2 regions of the Streptomyces sp. NPDC127100 genome follow, and region 2 is predicted to be linked to the other one. Evidence: riboswitches for the same ligand, from Rfam matches in the RefSeq annotation. Region 2 holds a riboswitch; the other holds the start of a gene.

Region 1 (7,716 bases), on a different contig from region 2:
TAAGTACCGGCTGGTCTTCTACGCGAGCCAGCGGGGCTACTGACCGGCCCCGGACTCGTTCCGGGGGAGTCCCAGGGAAGGTCCATGCTTCGAACACCGAGTGGCGGTGCCGGCCCCGGCACCGCCGCCACGGACAAGGGGCTGATGAGTATCGGCTCGGTGCTGAACACGCTCCGCGACGAGTTCCCCGACATCACCATCTCCAAGATCCGTTTCCTGGAGGCCGAGGGCCTGGTCGAGCCGCGGCGTACCCCGGCGGGGTACCGCAAGTTCAGCCCCCACGACGTCGAGCGCCTCGGTCATGTCCTGCGCATGCAGAGGGACCACTACCTGCCGCTCAAGGTGATCCGCGAGCACCTGGACGCCATGGAGCGCGGTGAGGCGGTGCGGCTGCCGACCCTGGGCCGGCAGCGCGACGGGGAGGCCGTGCCGGAACCCGACGAGGAACCCACGGCGGCCCGGATCGGACGGGACGAGCTGCTCGCCGCCGCCGGTATCGGCGAGCAGGAGCTGGCGGAATGGGAGTCGTACGGGCTCGTCGCTCCACTGGCCGACGGCGCCTACGACGCCGAGGCGGTCACCGTCGCCTCGCTCGTGGTCGAGCTGGGACGGTTCGGGATCGAGCCGCGCCACCTGCGGCTGATGAAGGCCGCCGCCGACCGGGAGGCCGGGCTCGTGGACCAGGTGGTGGCCCCGCTCAGACGCCACCGCAACCCGCAGACCAGGGCACATGCCGAAGCCCGCACCAAGGAACTGGCCGGGCTCGCGGTGAAGCTGCACGCGGCCCTGGTGCAGACGGCCCTCGGGGTGCGGCTGTCCTGAAACGGGGCCCGTGAGGGACCCGTATCGCCCACCCGTTCCCGGCCCGACTACCCAAACGTCCCGAGCACGGCCTAGGGTTGCTGTGTGAACGAGCTCGATGTCGTAGGTGTCCGGGTCGAGATGCCCTCCAACCAACCGATCGTGCTGCTGCGCGAAGTGGGAGGCGACCGCTACCTTCCCATCTGGATCGGGCCGGGAGAGGCGACGGCCATCGCCTTCGCCCAGCAGGGCATGGCCCCCGCGCGGCCGCTGACCCACGACCTGTTCAAGGACGTGCTGGAGGCCGTCGGCCAGGAGCTCACGGAAGTTCGCATCACGGACCTCCGCGAGGGAGTCTTCTATGCCGAGCTGGTCTTCGCCAGCGGCGTCGAGGTGAGCGCCAGGCCGTCCGACGCCATAGCGCTGGCCCTGCGCACCGGAACGCCGATCTACGGCAGCGACGGGGTGCTCGACGACGCGGGCATCGCCATCCCGGACGAGCAGGAGGACGAGGTGGAGAAGTTCCGCGAGTTCCTCGACCAGATCTCGCCGGAGGACTTCGGCAGCAGCAACCAGTAGTCCCGCACCGGGCCGGAACGGCGACGGCGTCGTACGGCCCCCTCCGAGCACATTCGGCTAGCCTTTCCCCGCGACGGGGCACGCGAAACCACTCTTAGGGTGATTATCACTCGGCGTGCCGAGTGTGGCGATCGTTGACGCACCCTTGGTGACTGCCTACCGTCGAGGAGGCAGGTCAAGGACGGAGGTCGGCGTGGGAATGAGCGGCGACAGTACGGCCGGGGGTGGCCCCGGACGAGGCCTCGGGGTGGGCGGCTCGTACCCTTCCCCGAGTTCTCGGCTCCGCTCGAGCGGGGGATGCCCCCAGCCCGGTGGCACGGCCGAGCACGCTCCGCAGCGGCCTGCGGCCGTGCCGGGCAGCGGAGGGGCGACGTCCATGGCGTCCGAGCAGATCGGCTACCGCGGGCCGACGGCCTGCGCCGCCGCGGGCATCACCTACCGGCAGCTCGACTACTGGGCCCGTACGGGCCTCGTGGAGCCGAGCGTGCGGCCCGCCCACGGGTCCGGCACCCAGCGCCTCTACAGCTTCCGCGACGTCGTCGTGCTGAAGATCGTGAAGCGGTTCCTCGACACCGGGGTGTCGCTGCAGAACATCCGGACCGCCGTCCAGCACCTGAGGGAGTGCGGCTTCCGCGACCTGGAGCGCATGACGCTGATGAGCGACGGCGCCACGGTCTACGAGTGCACGTCGCCCGACGAAGTCCACGCCCTGCTCCAGGGCGGCCAGGGCATCTTCGGGATCGCCGTCGGCGTGGTGTGGCGGGACGTCGAGGGCGCTCTGTCCCAGCTCCACGGGGAACGGATCGACACGGGGGAGACGCTGGTCGGACCCAACCCCGCGGACGAACTGGCGCGACGCCGCAACCGGGCGGTCTGAGGACGCACCGGGCCCGCGGGACACCGACGCCGGATTGTCAGTGGCGTAGGGCAGCATCGGAGACGTGAGAACCGCGCCCACGATCCTGCATCTCGACATGGATGCCTTCTTCGCCTCGGTGGAGCAGGCGTCCAAGCCGAGCCTGCGCGGGAAGGCCGTCGTGGTGGGCGGTCTGGGGCCGCGAGGAGTGGTCGCCACGGCCTCCTACGAGGCGCGGGTCTTCGGCGTCCACTCCGCGATGCCCATGGGCCAGGCGCGGCGCCTCGCGCCCAACGCCGCGTATCTCGTCCCGCGCTTCGAGCTGTACCGGGCGATCAGCCGGCAGGTCATGCGGCTGCTGCGGGCCCTGTCGCCATTGGTGGAGCCGCTGAGCCTGGACGAGGCGTTCGTGGACCTGGAGGCCGGCGGGACGGCCTGGGACGCCGACTCGGCGCGACTGGCCGGGGCGAAGCTGCGCGCGGACATCCGGGCCGTCACCGGCCTCACCGGTTCGGTCGGGCTGGCCGCCTCCAAGATGCTCGCCAAGATCGCCTCGGAGGAGGCCAAGCCGGACGGGCTGGTGCTCATCGAACCCGGGACCGAGCGGGCCATGCTCGGACCGAAGTCCGTCCGGATCCTCCCCGGGGTGGGACCGGCCACGGGAGACCATCTGCGCCGGGCCGGCATCACGACAGTGGAGGAAATCGCCGAGGCGGGCGAGGACGAGCTGGTGCGGCTGCTCGGCAAGGCGCACGGGCACGCCCTGTACGCGATGGCGCTGGCGCGCGACGACCGGCCCGTGGTGTCCGAGCGGGAGACCAAGTCGGTGTCGGTCGAGGACACGTACGACGTGGACATCCACGACCGGGTGCGGGTCGGTGTGGAGGTGGGGCGGCTCGCCGACCGGTGCGTGCGGCGGCTGCGCGGGTCCGGGCTGTCCGGCCGGACCATCGTGCTCAAGGTCCGGCGGTACGACTTCTCCACGCTGACGCGCTCGGAGACCCTGCGCGGGCCCACGGACGACCCGGCGGTGGTGCGGGAGGCGGCGGCCCGGCTGCTGGACTCCGTGGACACCACGGGCGGTGTACGGCTGCTCGGGGTCGGCGTCAGCGGCCTCGCCGACTACACGCAGGAGGACCTGTTCGCGCAGGCGGCGGGCGAGCGGGCCGAGGAACTCCCGGAGGCGCCGCGCGAGGAGCCCGCTCAGGAGCACCGGCAGGCCCCCGCCGAGCGCCACTGGCCCTCCGGTCACGACGTGCGGCACACGGAGCTCGGGCACGGGTGGGTGCAGGGCAGTGGCCTGGGGCGGGTCACGGTGCGCTTCGAGACGCCGTACTCCGTACCCGGCCGGGTGCGCACCTTCGCCGTCGACGATCCCCGCCTGACACCGGCCGAGCCGCTGCCGCTGGTGGCGTCCCCGCCGCCCGGCCCGGGGGAGGACGGGGGGACGCCGGACGCCGCCGGGGAGGGGGCCGCGGACCCGGCGGCGTCCGGCGTCGCCGCCCCGGGCCCGGCAGCCCCGCCGGCGGAGGAGGTGCCCGGCCGGGGTGCCGCCGGCGCGGCGCCGTGACCCGCGGAGCGGTGCGCGTGGAGGACGCCCGGGACGCCGTACCCCGCGGCCGGGGCGCGGCCGGCGCCGGGAGGCAGGTGGCTCAGCCCTCCTCGTTGCCCGTGCCGGCCAGCTTGCCGAAGTCGTGGTCGGGGAGCGGAGGCGCCGCGGCCACGTCGAGGCCGTAGTGGTGGTAGAGCTGGAGTTCCTGTTCCGGTGAGAGATGGCGGCCGACGCCGAAGTCCGGGGCCTCCTTGATCAGGGACCGGTCGAAGGGCACGTGCAGCGTTCCCTCGACCAGCTCGCTGGGCTCGAGCGGCACGAAAGCGTCCCTGCTGAACAGCCCGGTGCGGATGGCGGCCCACTCGGGGACGCCGGTGGCATCGTCGAGGTAGACCTCGTCGACGGTGCCGATCCTGGTGCCTTTGCGGTCGAACGCCTTGCGGCCTATCAGACTGCGCGGATCGATCTCGGTACGCACGGGCCCTCCACTTGGTCGCACACCATCCGGCGAATCATGCGTCAGTACAACAAAAAGCCACTTTGGGGCGAGCGGCCACTCGAAGGTGCGCTCAGTCACTCGAAGACCTGTGCGTCCGCCTCGCTGGTAGGCTGGCAGACGGCTGCTGACCCCGTGCGGGAGAGTCCTCCAGACATCATCGGAGGCGCCGAAGGAGCAAATCCTCCCCGGAATCTCTCAGGCCCACGTACCGCACGGACGAGGTCACTCTGGAAAGCAGAGCGGGTGCCGCGGCCTCCGCTCTCACCGACGGTGAAAGCCGGCAGCCCTCGGGCGGCCCGGTGAAGCTCTCAGGTCGAGATGACAGAGGGGGAGGCCGTCCGGGCACCCGCGCCGTGGTGCCCCTCGAAGGTCGTCAGACCAGGAGGCCTCCGCAATGACAGCCCCTCGCATTCCGCTCTCCGAGCTCGAACAGGCAGCACCCTTCGAGCAGCGCCACATCGGCCCCGACCACGAGGCCCGGGCGAAGATGCTCGCGCAGGTCGGCTACGGCTCGCTCGACGAGCTGACGGCCGCCGCGGTACCGGATGTGATCAAGAACGCCGACGCGCTGGACCTGCCCGGCGCCCGTTCCGAGGCCGAGGTACTGGCCGAGCTGCGCTCGCTGGCCGATCGCAACCAGGTCCTGGACTCCATGATCGGCCTGGGCTACTACGGCACCTTCACCCCGCCGGTCATCCTGCGCAACGTCATGGAGAGCCCGGCCTGGTACACCGCGTACACCCCCTACCAGCCGGAGATCTCCCAGGGCCGCCTGGAGGCCCTGCTGAACTTCCAGACCATGGTCGCCGACCTCACCGGCCTGCCGACCTCCGGCGCCTCGCTGCTCGACGAGGGCACCGCCGCCGCGGAGGCGATGGCCCTGTCCCGGCGCATGGGCAAGAACAAGAAGGGCCTCTTCCTGGTCGACGCGGACGCGCTGCCGCAGACCATCGCCGTGATCCGGACGCGCGCCGAGCCGACCGGCGTCGAGGTCGTCGTCGCCGACCTGAGCGACGGCATCCCCGCCGAGGTCGCCGAGCGGGAGATCAACGGCGTCCTGATCCAGTACCCGGGTGCCTCCGGTGCCGTCCGCGACATCAAGCCGGTCGTCGACCGGGCGCACGAGCTCGGCGCGCTCGTCACCGTCGCCGCCGACCTGCTCGCCCTCACGCTGCTCACCTCGCCCGGTGAGCTGGGCGCGGACATCGCCGTCGGCACCACCCAGCGCTTCGGTGTGCCGATGGGCTTCGGCGGACCGCACGCCGGTTACATGGCCGTCCACGAGAAGTTCGCGCGCAGCCTGCCCGGCCGTCTCGTGGGCGTGTCCGTGGACGCCGACGGCAACAAGGCCTACCGCCTCGCCCTGCAGACCCGCGAGCAGCACATCCGCCGCGAGAAGGCGACCAGCAACATCTGCACCGCGCAGGTGCTGCTCGCCGTCATGGCCGGCATGTACGCCGTGTACCACGGGCCGGACGGGCTGCGGGCCATCGCGCGCCGCACCCACCGGTACGCCTCGGTCACCGCCGCGGGTCTGGCGGCCGGCGGCGTCGAGATCGTGCACGGTGCCTACTTCGACACGGTCACCGCGCGGGTGCCCGGCCGGGCCGGCGAGATCGTGCACGCCGCCCGCGAGAACGGCATCAACCTGCGCCTCGTCGACGCCGACCACGTGTCGTTCGCCTGCGACGAGACCACCACGCGCGCCCAGGTCGGCGGCGTGTGGAACGCGTTCGGCGTCGAGGGCGACGTGGCGGCCCTGGACGCGAGCGCCGGGGACGCCCTGCCCGAGGCGCGTCTGCGCACCGACGACTTCCTGACCCACCCCGTCTTCCACGCGCACCGCTCCGAGACCGCGATGCTGCGCTACCTGCGCCGCCTCGCCGACCGCGACTACGCGCTGGACCGCGGCATGATCCCGCTGGGCTCGTGCACCATGAAGCTCAACGCGACCACCGAGATGGAGCCGGTCACCTGGTCCGAGTTCGGGCAGCTGCACCCCTTCGCGCCCGCCGAGCAGGCGCAGGGCTACCTCACCCTCATCCGCGAGCTCGAGGAACGCCTCGCCGAGGTCACCGGGTACGACAAGGTGTCGCTCCAGCCGAACGCCGGGTCGCAGGGCGAGTTCGCCGGACTGCTCGCCGTTCGCGGCTACCACCGCGCCAACGGCGACGACCAGCGCACTGTCTGCCTCATCCCGTCCTCCGCGCACGGCACCAACGCGGCGAGCGCCGTCATGGCCGGCATGAAGGTCGTCGTCGTCAGGACCGCCGAGGACGGCGAGATCGACGTCGAGGACCTGCGCGCCAAGATCGAGAAGCACCGCGACGAGCTGGCCGTGCTGATGATCACGTATCCCTCGACGCACGGCGTCTTCGAGGAGCACGTCGCCGACATCTGCGCCCAGGTGCACGACGCCGGCGGCCAGGTCTACGTGGACGGAGCCAACCTCAACGCCCTGGTCGGCCTCGCCAAGCCCGGCCACTTCGGCGGCGACGTCTCGCACCTGAACCTGCACAAGACGTTCTGCATCCCGCACGGCGGCGGCGGCCCCGGCGTCGGCCCCGTGGCCGTGCGCTCGCACCTGGCGCCGTACCTGCCCAACCACCCGCTGCAGCCCGCGGCCGGTCCGCAGACCGGCGTCGGCCCGATCTCGGCGGCGCCGTGGGGCTCGGCCGGCATCCTGCCGATCTCGTGGTCGTACGTCCGGCTGATGGGCGGCGAGGGCCTCAAGCGCGCCACCCAGGTGGCCGTGCTGTCCGCCAACTACATCGCCAAGCGCCTGGAGCCGCACTTCCCGGTGCTGTACACCGGCCCGAACGGGCTGGTCGCGCACGAGTGCATCGTCGACCTGCGTCCGCTGACCAAGGCGACGGGCGTGAGCGTGGACGACGTCGCCAAGCGGCTGATCGACTACGGCTTCCACGCGCCGACGATGTCCTTCCCGGTGGCCGGCACGCTGATGATCGAGCCCACGGAGTCCGAGGACCTGGCCGAGCTGGACCGGTTCTGCGACGCGATGATCGCCATCCGGGCGGAGATCGAGAAGGTCGGATCCGGCGCCTGGCCCGCGGAGGACAACCCGCTGCGGGGCGCTCCGCACACCGCCGGTGCGCTGGGCGGTGAGTGGGACCACGCGTACACGCGCGAGGAGGCCGTGTTCCCGGCCGGCGTGTCGGTGGCCGACAAGTACTGGCCGCCGGTGCGTCGCATCGACCAGGCCTTCGGCGACCGCAACCTCGTCTGCTCCTGCCCGCCGCTGGACGCCTACGCGGACTGACCGGCCCGCGACCGAAGGCCCCGCCCCTGCCCGGGGCGGGGCCTTCAGCCTTGCCGGGCCTTCGCGAGCGCGACCTCGGTCGACTTGACCAGGGCGATCACGTCGGAGCCCACGAAGAGCCCCAGATCCTCGACCGCTTCCCTCGTGAT
Region 2 (7,716 bases):
ACTGGAAGTAGTCGTTGATGCGCGAGGTCGTCATCAGGTCGCCGGTGGCGTTCCGCATGCCGGTGACGATGTGCGCCTCGTCCTTCGCGTGGCGGGCGCGGCTGTAGTCGAGGTGGTTGGAGATGTGGGCGCAGGCCTCGTTCAGCGTCTGGAGCTGGGTGTTCCACGCGTCGTGCACCTCGAGGAGCGCCGAACCCATGTCGAGGCCGTCGTTGAAGAGGTCGTTGGACGCGGTGAACGTGCTCGGACGGGCGAAGTCGCCGTCCACGTGGAGCCGTTCGCGCAGGTCGTACGCCATGTTGCCGAGCTTGCCGAGTTCGTCGTCGTGGACGACGAGGTTCGCGTCCCCGCCGCCGGACTCGGCCGGGAGCTGGTTCAGGCGCAGGTGCGTCTGCCGCCCCCCGGCGGTATCGGCCTTGAGCTGTTCCCACTCGTCCCACGCCATGCGGTCGCGCCTTCCCCGTTCACGATGGTGACCAGCCGCTGGAGGGTGGTGCCTGCTCCGGGGCATGGCCGGCCACGCGGTCGTACCTTCCTACCATGTGCGGGTGCGACGGAAGCGGCGCGAGCGAATCGTGCTCCGTCCCTTCACAGATGTGCGGGAGCCGGGGGGAGACGGTGGGGTGGCCGGGGGCCTCAGCACTCGATGATGTTGACCGCGAGTCCGCCCCGCGCCGTCTCCTTGTACTTGACCGACATGTCGGCGCCCGTCTCCTTCATGGTCTTGATGACCTTGTCGAGGGACACCTTGTGCGAGCCGTCGCCGCGCATCGCCATCCGGGCCGCCGTGACCGCCTTCACCGCGGCCATGCCGTTGCGCTCGATGCAGGGGATCTGGACGAGGCCGCCGACGGGGTCGCAGGTGAGGCCGAGGTTGTGCTCCATGCCGATCTCGGCGGCGTTCTCGACCTGCTCCGGGGAGCCGCCCAGCACCTCGGCGAGCGCGCCCGCCGCCATCGAGCAGGCGGAGCCGACCTCGCCCTGGCAGCCGACCTCGGCGCCGGAGATGGAGGCGTTCTCCTTGAAGAGCATGCCGATCGCGCCGGCCGCCAGGAGGAAGCGGACCACGCCCTCCTCGTCGGCGCCGGGGACGAAGTTCATATAGTAGTGCAGGACCGCCGGGATGATGCCCGCCGCGCCGTTCGTCGGTGCGGTGACGACCCGGCCGCCGGCGGCGTTCTCCTCGTTCACGGCCATCGCGTAGAGCGTGATCCACTCCATGGCCAGGGCCTGCGGGTCGCCCTCCGAGCGCAGCTTGCGCGCCGTGTTCGCGGCGCGTCGGCGGACCTTCAGGCCGCCGGGCAGGATGCCCTCGCGGGACATGCCGCGCGCCACGCAGGCCTGCATCACGCGCCATATCTCCAGCAGACCCTCGCGGATCTCGTCCTCGTCGCGCCAGGCCCGCTCGTTCTCCAGCATCAGCGCGGAGATCGACAGGCCCGTCTCCTCGGTCAGGCGCAGCAGCTCGTCACCGGTGCGGAAGGGGTACTTCAGCACGGTGTCGTCGAGCTTGATGCGGTCCGCGCCCACCGCGTCCTCGTCCACGACGAAGCCGCCGCCGACCGAGTAGTACGTCTTCGAGAGCACCTCGGCGCCCGCCGCGTCGTACGCCCACAGCGTCATGCCGTTGGCGTGGTAGGGGAGGGCCTTGCGGCGGTGCAGGACCATGTCGTCGTCGTAGGAGAAGGCGATCTCGTGGTCGCCGAGGAGGCGGATGCGGCCCGAGGTCCTGATCGTCTCGACGCGGTCGTCCGCGGTCTCCACGTCCACCGTGCGCGGGGACTCGCCCTCCAGGCCGAGCAGCACCGCCTTGGGCGTGCCGTGGCCGTGGCCGGTGGCGCCGAGCGAGCCGTACAGCTCGGCCCGGACCGAGGTCACGGAGTCCAGCAGTTCCTCGTTGCGCAGGCGCAGGGCGAACATGCGCGCCGCGCGCATCGGGCCGACCGTGTGCGAGCTCGACGGGCCGATGCCGACCGAGAACAGGTCGAAGACCGAGATGGCCACGGGGACTCCTCATAACGGGGGTGGTGCGGAGGGGGTGGGGCGCCGTGCCCGCTCGTGGCGGACGCGGCGCCCCCGGGTGATGCCGTCGGTTACTTGTTCAGACCCGGGTACAGCGGGTGCTTGTCCGCCAGGGCCTTCACCCGGGCCTTCAGCGCCTCCGCGTCGTACGACGGCTTGAGCGCCTCGGCGATCACGTCCGCCACCTCGGCGAAGTCCTCGGCCGTGAAGCCGCGGGTCGCCAGGGCCGGCGTACCGATGCGCAGACCGGACGTCACCATCGGCGGGCGCGGGTCGTTCGGGACGGCGTTGCGGTTGACCGTGATGCCGACCTCGTGCAGACGGTCCTCGGCCTGCTGGCCGTCCAGCTCGGAGTCGCGCAGGTCCACCAGGACCAGGTGGACGTCCGTGCCGCCGGTCAGGACGGAGACGCCCGCCGCCTTCGCGTCGTCCTTCACCAGGCGCTCGGCCAGGATCCGGGCGCCTTCCAGCGTACGACGCTGGCGCTCCTTGAAGTCGTCGCTCGCCGCGACCTTGAAGGCGACGGCCTTGGCGGCCACCACGTGCTCCAGCGGGCCGCCCTGCTGACCGGGGAAGACGGCGGAGTTGATCTTCTTGGCGAGTTCGGCCGTGGAGAGGATCACACCGCCGCGCGGGCCGCCCAGCGTCTTGTGGGTCGTGGTGGTCACCACGTGGGCGTGCGGGACCGGGTTCGGGTGCAGGCCCGCCGCGACCAGACCGGCGAAGTGCGCCATGTCGACCATCAGGTACGCGCCGACCTCGTCGGCGACCTTGCGGAACGCGGCGAAGTCCAGCTGCCGCGGGTAGGCCGACCAACCGGCCACGATCAGCTTCGGCCGGTTCTCCCTGGCGAGGCGCTCCACCTCGGCCATGTCGACCTGGCCGTCGTCGCCGACGTGGTAGGCGACGACGTTGTAGAGCTTGCCGGAGAAGTTGATCTTCATGCCGTGGGTCAGGTGCCCGCCGTGGGCGAGGTTCAGACCCATGATCGTGTCGCCCGGCTTGAGCAGCGCGAACATCGCCGCCGCGTTGGCCTGGGCGCCCGAGTGCGGCTGCACGTTGGCGTGCTCGGCACCGAACAGCGCCTTGACCCGGTCGATGGCGATCTGCTCGATCACGTCGACGTGCTCGCAGCCGCCGTAGTAGCGGCGGCCCGGGTAGCCCTCGGCGTACTTGTTGGTGAGGACCGAGCCCTGTGCCTCCATGACCGCGACCGGCGCGAAGTTCTCGGAGGCGATCATCTCGAGGGTGGACTGCTGGCGGTCCAGCTCGGCGTCGACGGCGGCGGCGACGTCGGGGTCGAGCTCGTGCAGGGGGGTGTTCAGAAGCGACATGCGTCCGTGTCTCCTCAGGCGCCGGCGAACTCGGTGTACTCGTCGGCGGAGAGCAGGTCGCCCGGCTCCTCGCTGACGCGCACCTTGAACAGCCAGCCGCCCTCGAAGGGGGCCGAGTTCACCAGCGACGGGTCGCCGACGACGTCGTCGTTGACCTCGGTGACCTCGCCGGAGACGGGGGAGTACAGGTCGGAGACCGACTTGGTCGACTCCAGTTCGCCGCAGGTCTCGCCCGCGGCCACGGTGGCGCCGACATCGGGGAGCTGGACGAAGACGACGTCACCGAGCGCGTTGGCCGCGTGCTCCGTGATGCCGACCGTCGAGACGCCGTCCTCGGCGGCCGACAGCCACTCGTGCTCCTTGCTGTAGCGCAGCTGCTGGGGGTTGCTCATGGCCTGAATTCTCCTGTACGCGGGGGAGTGGTGGTGACGGGGGGACTGCGGAACCTGCTGATGGGAGGCGCCGGACGCGCACGGGGGCGGCGAAGCGCCCCGCACGCCCGGTGTCTACTTCTGGCGCTTGTAGAACGGCAGCGCCACGACCTCGTACGGCTCGTGGGTGCCCCGGATGTCCACGCCGACGCCGGCGGTGCCCGGAGCGGCGTGCGCCGCGTCGACGTACGCCATGGCGATCGGCCTGCCCAGCGTGGGGGAGGGGGCGCCGGAAGTGACCTCGCCGACCACCTCGCCGCCGGCGACGACCGCGTACCCGGCGCGCGGGACCCGGCGGCCCTCGGCGACCAGGCCGACCAGGACGCGGGGCGGGTTCGTCTCGGCCCGCGAGGCGGCCTCCCGGAGCGCGGCCCGGCCCACGAAGTCGCCCTCCTTCTCGAACTTCACCACCCGGCCGAGGCCGGCGTCGAAGGGCGTCAGCGCGGTCGTCAGCTCGTGCCCGTACAGCGGCATGCCCGCCTCCAGGCGGAGCGTGTCCCGGCAGGACAGGCCGCACGGCACCAGCCCGGCGCCCTCGCCCGCCTTGGTCAGCGCCTGCCACAGCTCCACGGCGTGCTCCGGCTTCACGAACAGCTCGAAGCCGTCCTCGCCGGTGTAACCGGTGCGCGCGATGAGCGCCGGCACGCCGGCGACCGTGCCCGGCAGGCCCGCGTAGTACTTCAGGCCGTCCAGGTCGGCGTCGGTGAGCGAGGCCAGGATGCCCGGGGACTCGGGCCCCTGCACGGCCAGCAGCGCGTAGGCGTCGCGGTCGTCACGGACCTCGGCGTCGAAGCCGACGGCCCGCTCGGTGAGCGCGTCCAGCACCACCTGGGCGTTGGAGGCGTTGGCGACGACCAGGTACTCGGTCTCGCCCAGGCGGTAGACGATCAGGTCGTCCAGGATGCCGCCGTCCTCGCGGCAGATCATGGTGTAGCGGGCCCGGCCCGGCTTCACGGTGCCGATGTTCCCGACCAGCGCGTGGTCCAGCAGGTCGGCGGCCTGCGGGCCGGTGACCGTGATCTCACCCATGTGGGAGAGGTCGAAGAGCCCGGCCCGGGTGCGCACCGCCACGTGCTCGTCGCGCTCGGAGCCGTAGCGCAGGGGCATGTCCCAGCCGGCGAAGTCGGTCATCGTCGCGCCCAGCGCGCGATGCGTGGCATCGAGCGCGGTACGGCGCAGTTCGGTACTGCTCATCGGTCGTTCGTCTCCCAGGACAGGACTGGACGGGCGAGGGCGGTCCTCCCCATCTGTCATCGGAACCTGAGAGGTTCGCCATGACCACCGGAGTGCGGCGATCAGGACTTGCACCTTGGGTGGGGCAGCCGTCGGTCGGCGGCCCGCTTTTCAGATGTGCCTCGCCCGCGCGGTAACGGGGCCTGAGAGATTCAAGGGAGGGACTTGCTCCTTCGGCGCCCCGGCGAAGGCCGGGGACTCTCCCGCGCGGATTCAAACGGCCGGTATGCAGTTGGCGCCGCCATCATTGCACGCCGGGCCCGTTCGTGGCAGACCGTGATCTGTAACCGGCTTGTGGCAGTAAGCGCACGAAAACGCGAGACCGCCGCATTACCTTCTCTTTACACTCGACGGGGACGGGAACTCGTGAACCGCCCCAGGGGAGGACGATCACGGTGAACAGGACCACGGCGTACGCAACGACCTCGGGCATCGCGCTGCCGAAGCGGCCCACCCCGGCCGGGACGGCGTGCGCCGCACCCGCCGCACCCGTCGTCCGCGATCTGCGGGACCGCGACGGCCGCAGCCCGCACGCCCTGCTCTTCGGGCCCCGGGACGTGGTGGTGATCACCGGCCTGCCCGGCAGCGGCAAGTCCACCCTCATGCGGCGCACGGTGCGCGGCCTGCGCGTCGACTCGCAGGACACCCGGGACCGCTGGGACCGCCGCATGCCGCGCCTCCTCCCGTACGCCCTCTACCGGCCCCTCGTCCGCCTCGCCCACTACGCCGGGCTGCGCCGCGCCCTGCGCTCCGGCGAGGGCGTCGTCGTGCACGACTGCGGCACGCAGGCCTGGGTGCGCGGCTGGCTGGCCCGCGAGGCGCGCCGGCGCGGCGGCACCCTGCACCTGCTGCTCCTCGACGTCGGCGCCGACGACGCCCTGGCCGGCCAGCGCGAGCGGGGCCGGGGCGTGTCGCGGTACGCGTTCCTGCGGCACCGCGCGGCCACCCGGCGCCTGCTGGCCGCCGTGACCGGGGCCACCCTGCCCGCCGGGTGCGCCTCGGCGGTCCTCCTCGACCGGGCGGCGGCGGACACGCTGCACCGGATCGCCTTCACCGGCTGAGGTGACGCACCGTGGGCCGGTGGGGCCGAACGGGTTAGCCTTTCAGCCACAGCAGCGGTACCCAGGCAGGCGGTAGGCAGATGGACTTCCCAGCGGACTTCCCGGCGGACCTCTCACCGGAGTTCCCGGCGCGGCCGCATCCCCACCCGCACGGCGGATGGCCCGGCAACGAGCTGGAGGAGGTGCTGTCGGCCTCCCTCGGCGTGCCGGGCGCCGGCGGCCGGATCACGGAGGTGCTCGGCCGCAGCTTCGTCTGGGTCCCGCTGCCGAACGGCGGCGGCCCGGACAGCGGCCCCCTCGACCTGCCCACGGTGGAGATCGACGGCCAGGCCCATGTGCCGGTGTTCAGCTCCGAGGAGCAGCTCCGCCTGGTCGCCGGCCCCCACATGGCGTACACCGTCGCCCCCGCCGTCGAGTTCGCCCGCGGTCTGCCCCCGCAGGTCGGTATCGCCGTGAACCCGGACGGCGTCGTCGGCGTCCCGCTGCCGCCGGCCGCCGTGGCCGAGCTGTGCCGGGCCGGACGCACCCCGCTGGACGGGCCCGCGTCCGGCGGCCGGGTCCGCCTCTTCGAACCCGACTGGCAGGACGACCCGGTGGACTTCCTGGCCGCGGCCTCCGCCGAGTTCGCCGCCACCGGCGTGGTCCGCACCGCCCGCCGCTGCCTGGCCGCCGTCGAGACCGCCGACCCGGTGATGTTCGTCGGCGTGGAACTCTCCCACTGGGAGGGCGACGCCCAGGCGCTCCCCCTCGACGCCCTCGGCCGCGCCCTCGGCGCGGTCCCGGTCGCGTGGCCGGTCAACCTGGTCCTCCTGGAGGCGGCCCAGGACCCGGTCTGCGACTGGATGCGGGCGCACGTACGCCCCTTCTACGACCAGGCCTTGTGAGCGCCCGCGGGGGGAGCGCCCCGTCGGGGCGCGGGGCCGTGACCCGGACGGCGCCGCCGCGGGAGCGCGACAGGCCGGGAGGCACCCGCACCCGCCGGCGGACGACGAGCCCCGCGCTCCGAACCGCCGCCGCCGGCGGAGCCCTAAGCTGGTGTCACAACAGGGGACGATTCTCGAAGGGTCGGTAAAAGGTGAGCGCGAGCGGTACCGCCGCGACCGGGCAGGTCGAGCACATGCTGCGCCAGGTGACGCCCGGACGCTACGACGCCTACGAGGCCCTGCTCCGCGCGCTCGCCGCCCCCGCCTCCGGCCAGGTCTGGATGCTGCTGTGGCACGGTCAGGCCGGCTCCCCGGACGCCCAGTACGGGAGCATGGAGGTCGACGGGTTCGGCTACGCGCCCTGCGTCACCTCCGCCCAGGAGCTCTCCGCCAGCGGCTGGAACCGGTCGTACGAGGTGGTCGACGGTCTGGAGGTGGCCCGCGCCCTCTACCCGGACCACTTCGGCCTCTGGCTCAACCCGCACGCCCCCGGCGGCGGGGTCGGCATCCCCTGGCTCGATCTGCGCCGCATCGCCTCCGGTCTCGACCGCCAGCCCGCCGGGCCGCTGCGCCTGTCCGAACCGGCCATCGAGATCCCGCAGTTCTACGCCCTGCTCGCGCAGAACGCCCACCGCACCCCGGCGGTGCGCGCGCTGCGCCGCGCCTGGGTGCAGCCGTCGCTGGGCGCCCCGTACCTCGCCATCGGCCTCGA

Evidence for each region. Region 2 has a riboswitch for glycine ahead of gcvT (glycine cleavage system aminomethyltransferase GcvT). Riboswitches for the same ligand answer to the same signal wherever they lie in the genome.
Region 1: it holds a riboswitch for glycine, as region 2 does, so the genes downstream of both, gcvP (aminomethyl-transferring glycine dehydrogenase) here and gcvT (glycine cleavage system aminomethyltransferase GcvT) in region 2, are expected to answer to the same signal.

What each region holds. Positions count from the first base shown of each region.
Region 1 is NZ_JBHXFL010000075.1:7,152-14,867, reverse strand. It holds gene ACFWJB_RS34465 (FHA domain-containing protein) at 1-43, shown strand, start outside; gene ACFWJB_RS34460 (MerR family transcriptional regulator) at 85-822, shown strand; gene ACFWJB_RS34455 (bifunctional nuclease family protein) at 907-1,380, shown strand; gene ACFWJB_RS34450 (MerR family transcriptional regulator) at 1,574-2,257, shown strand; gene ACFWJB_RS34445 (DNA polymerase IV) at 2,322-3,806, shown strand; gene ACFWJB_RS34440 (PRC-barrel domain-containing protein) at 3,889-4,266, opposite strand; glycine riboswitch at 4,413-4,508, shown strand; gene gcvP (aminomethyl-transferring glycine dehydrogenase) at 4,682-7,567, shown strand; gene ACFWJB_RS34430 (molybdopterin-binding protein) at 7,612-7,716, opposite strand, start outside.
Region 2 is NZ_JBHXFL010000023.1:31,761-39,476, forward strand. It holds gene ACFWJB_RS21010 (hypothetical protein) at 1-445, opposite strand, end outside; gene ACFWJB_RS21015 (L-serine ammonia-lyase) at 637-2,004, opposite strand; gene glyA (serine hydroxymethyltransferase) at 2,094-3,356, opposite strand; gene gcvH (glycine cleavage system protein GcvH) at 3,371-3,748, opposite strand; gene gcvT (glycine cleavage system aminomethyltransferase GcvT) at 3,863-4,981, opposite strand; glycine riboswitch at 5,142-5,236, opposite strand; gene ACFWJB_RS21035 (AAA family ATPase) at 5,416-6,081, shown strand; gene ACFWJB_RS21040 (enhanced serine sensitivity protein SseB) at 6,162-6,965, shown strand; gene ACFWJB_RS21045 (enhanced serine sensitivity protein SseB C-terminal domain-containing protein) at 7,157-7,716, shown strand, end outside.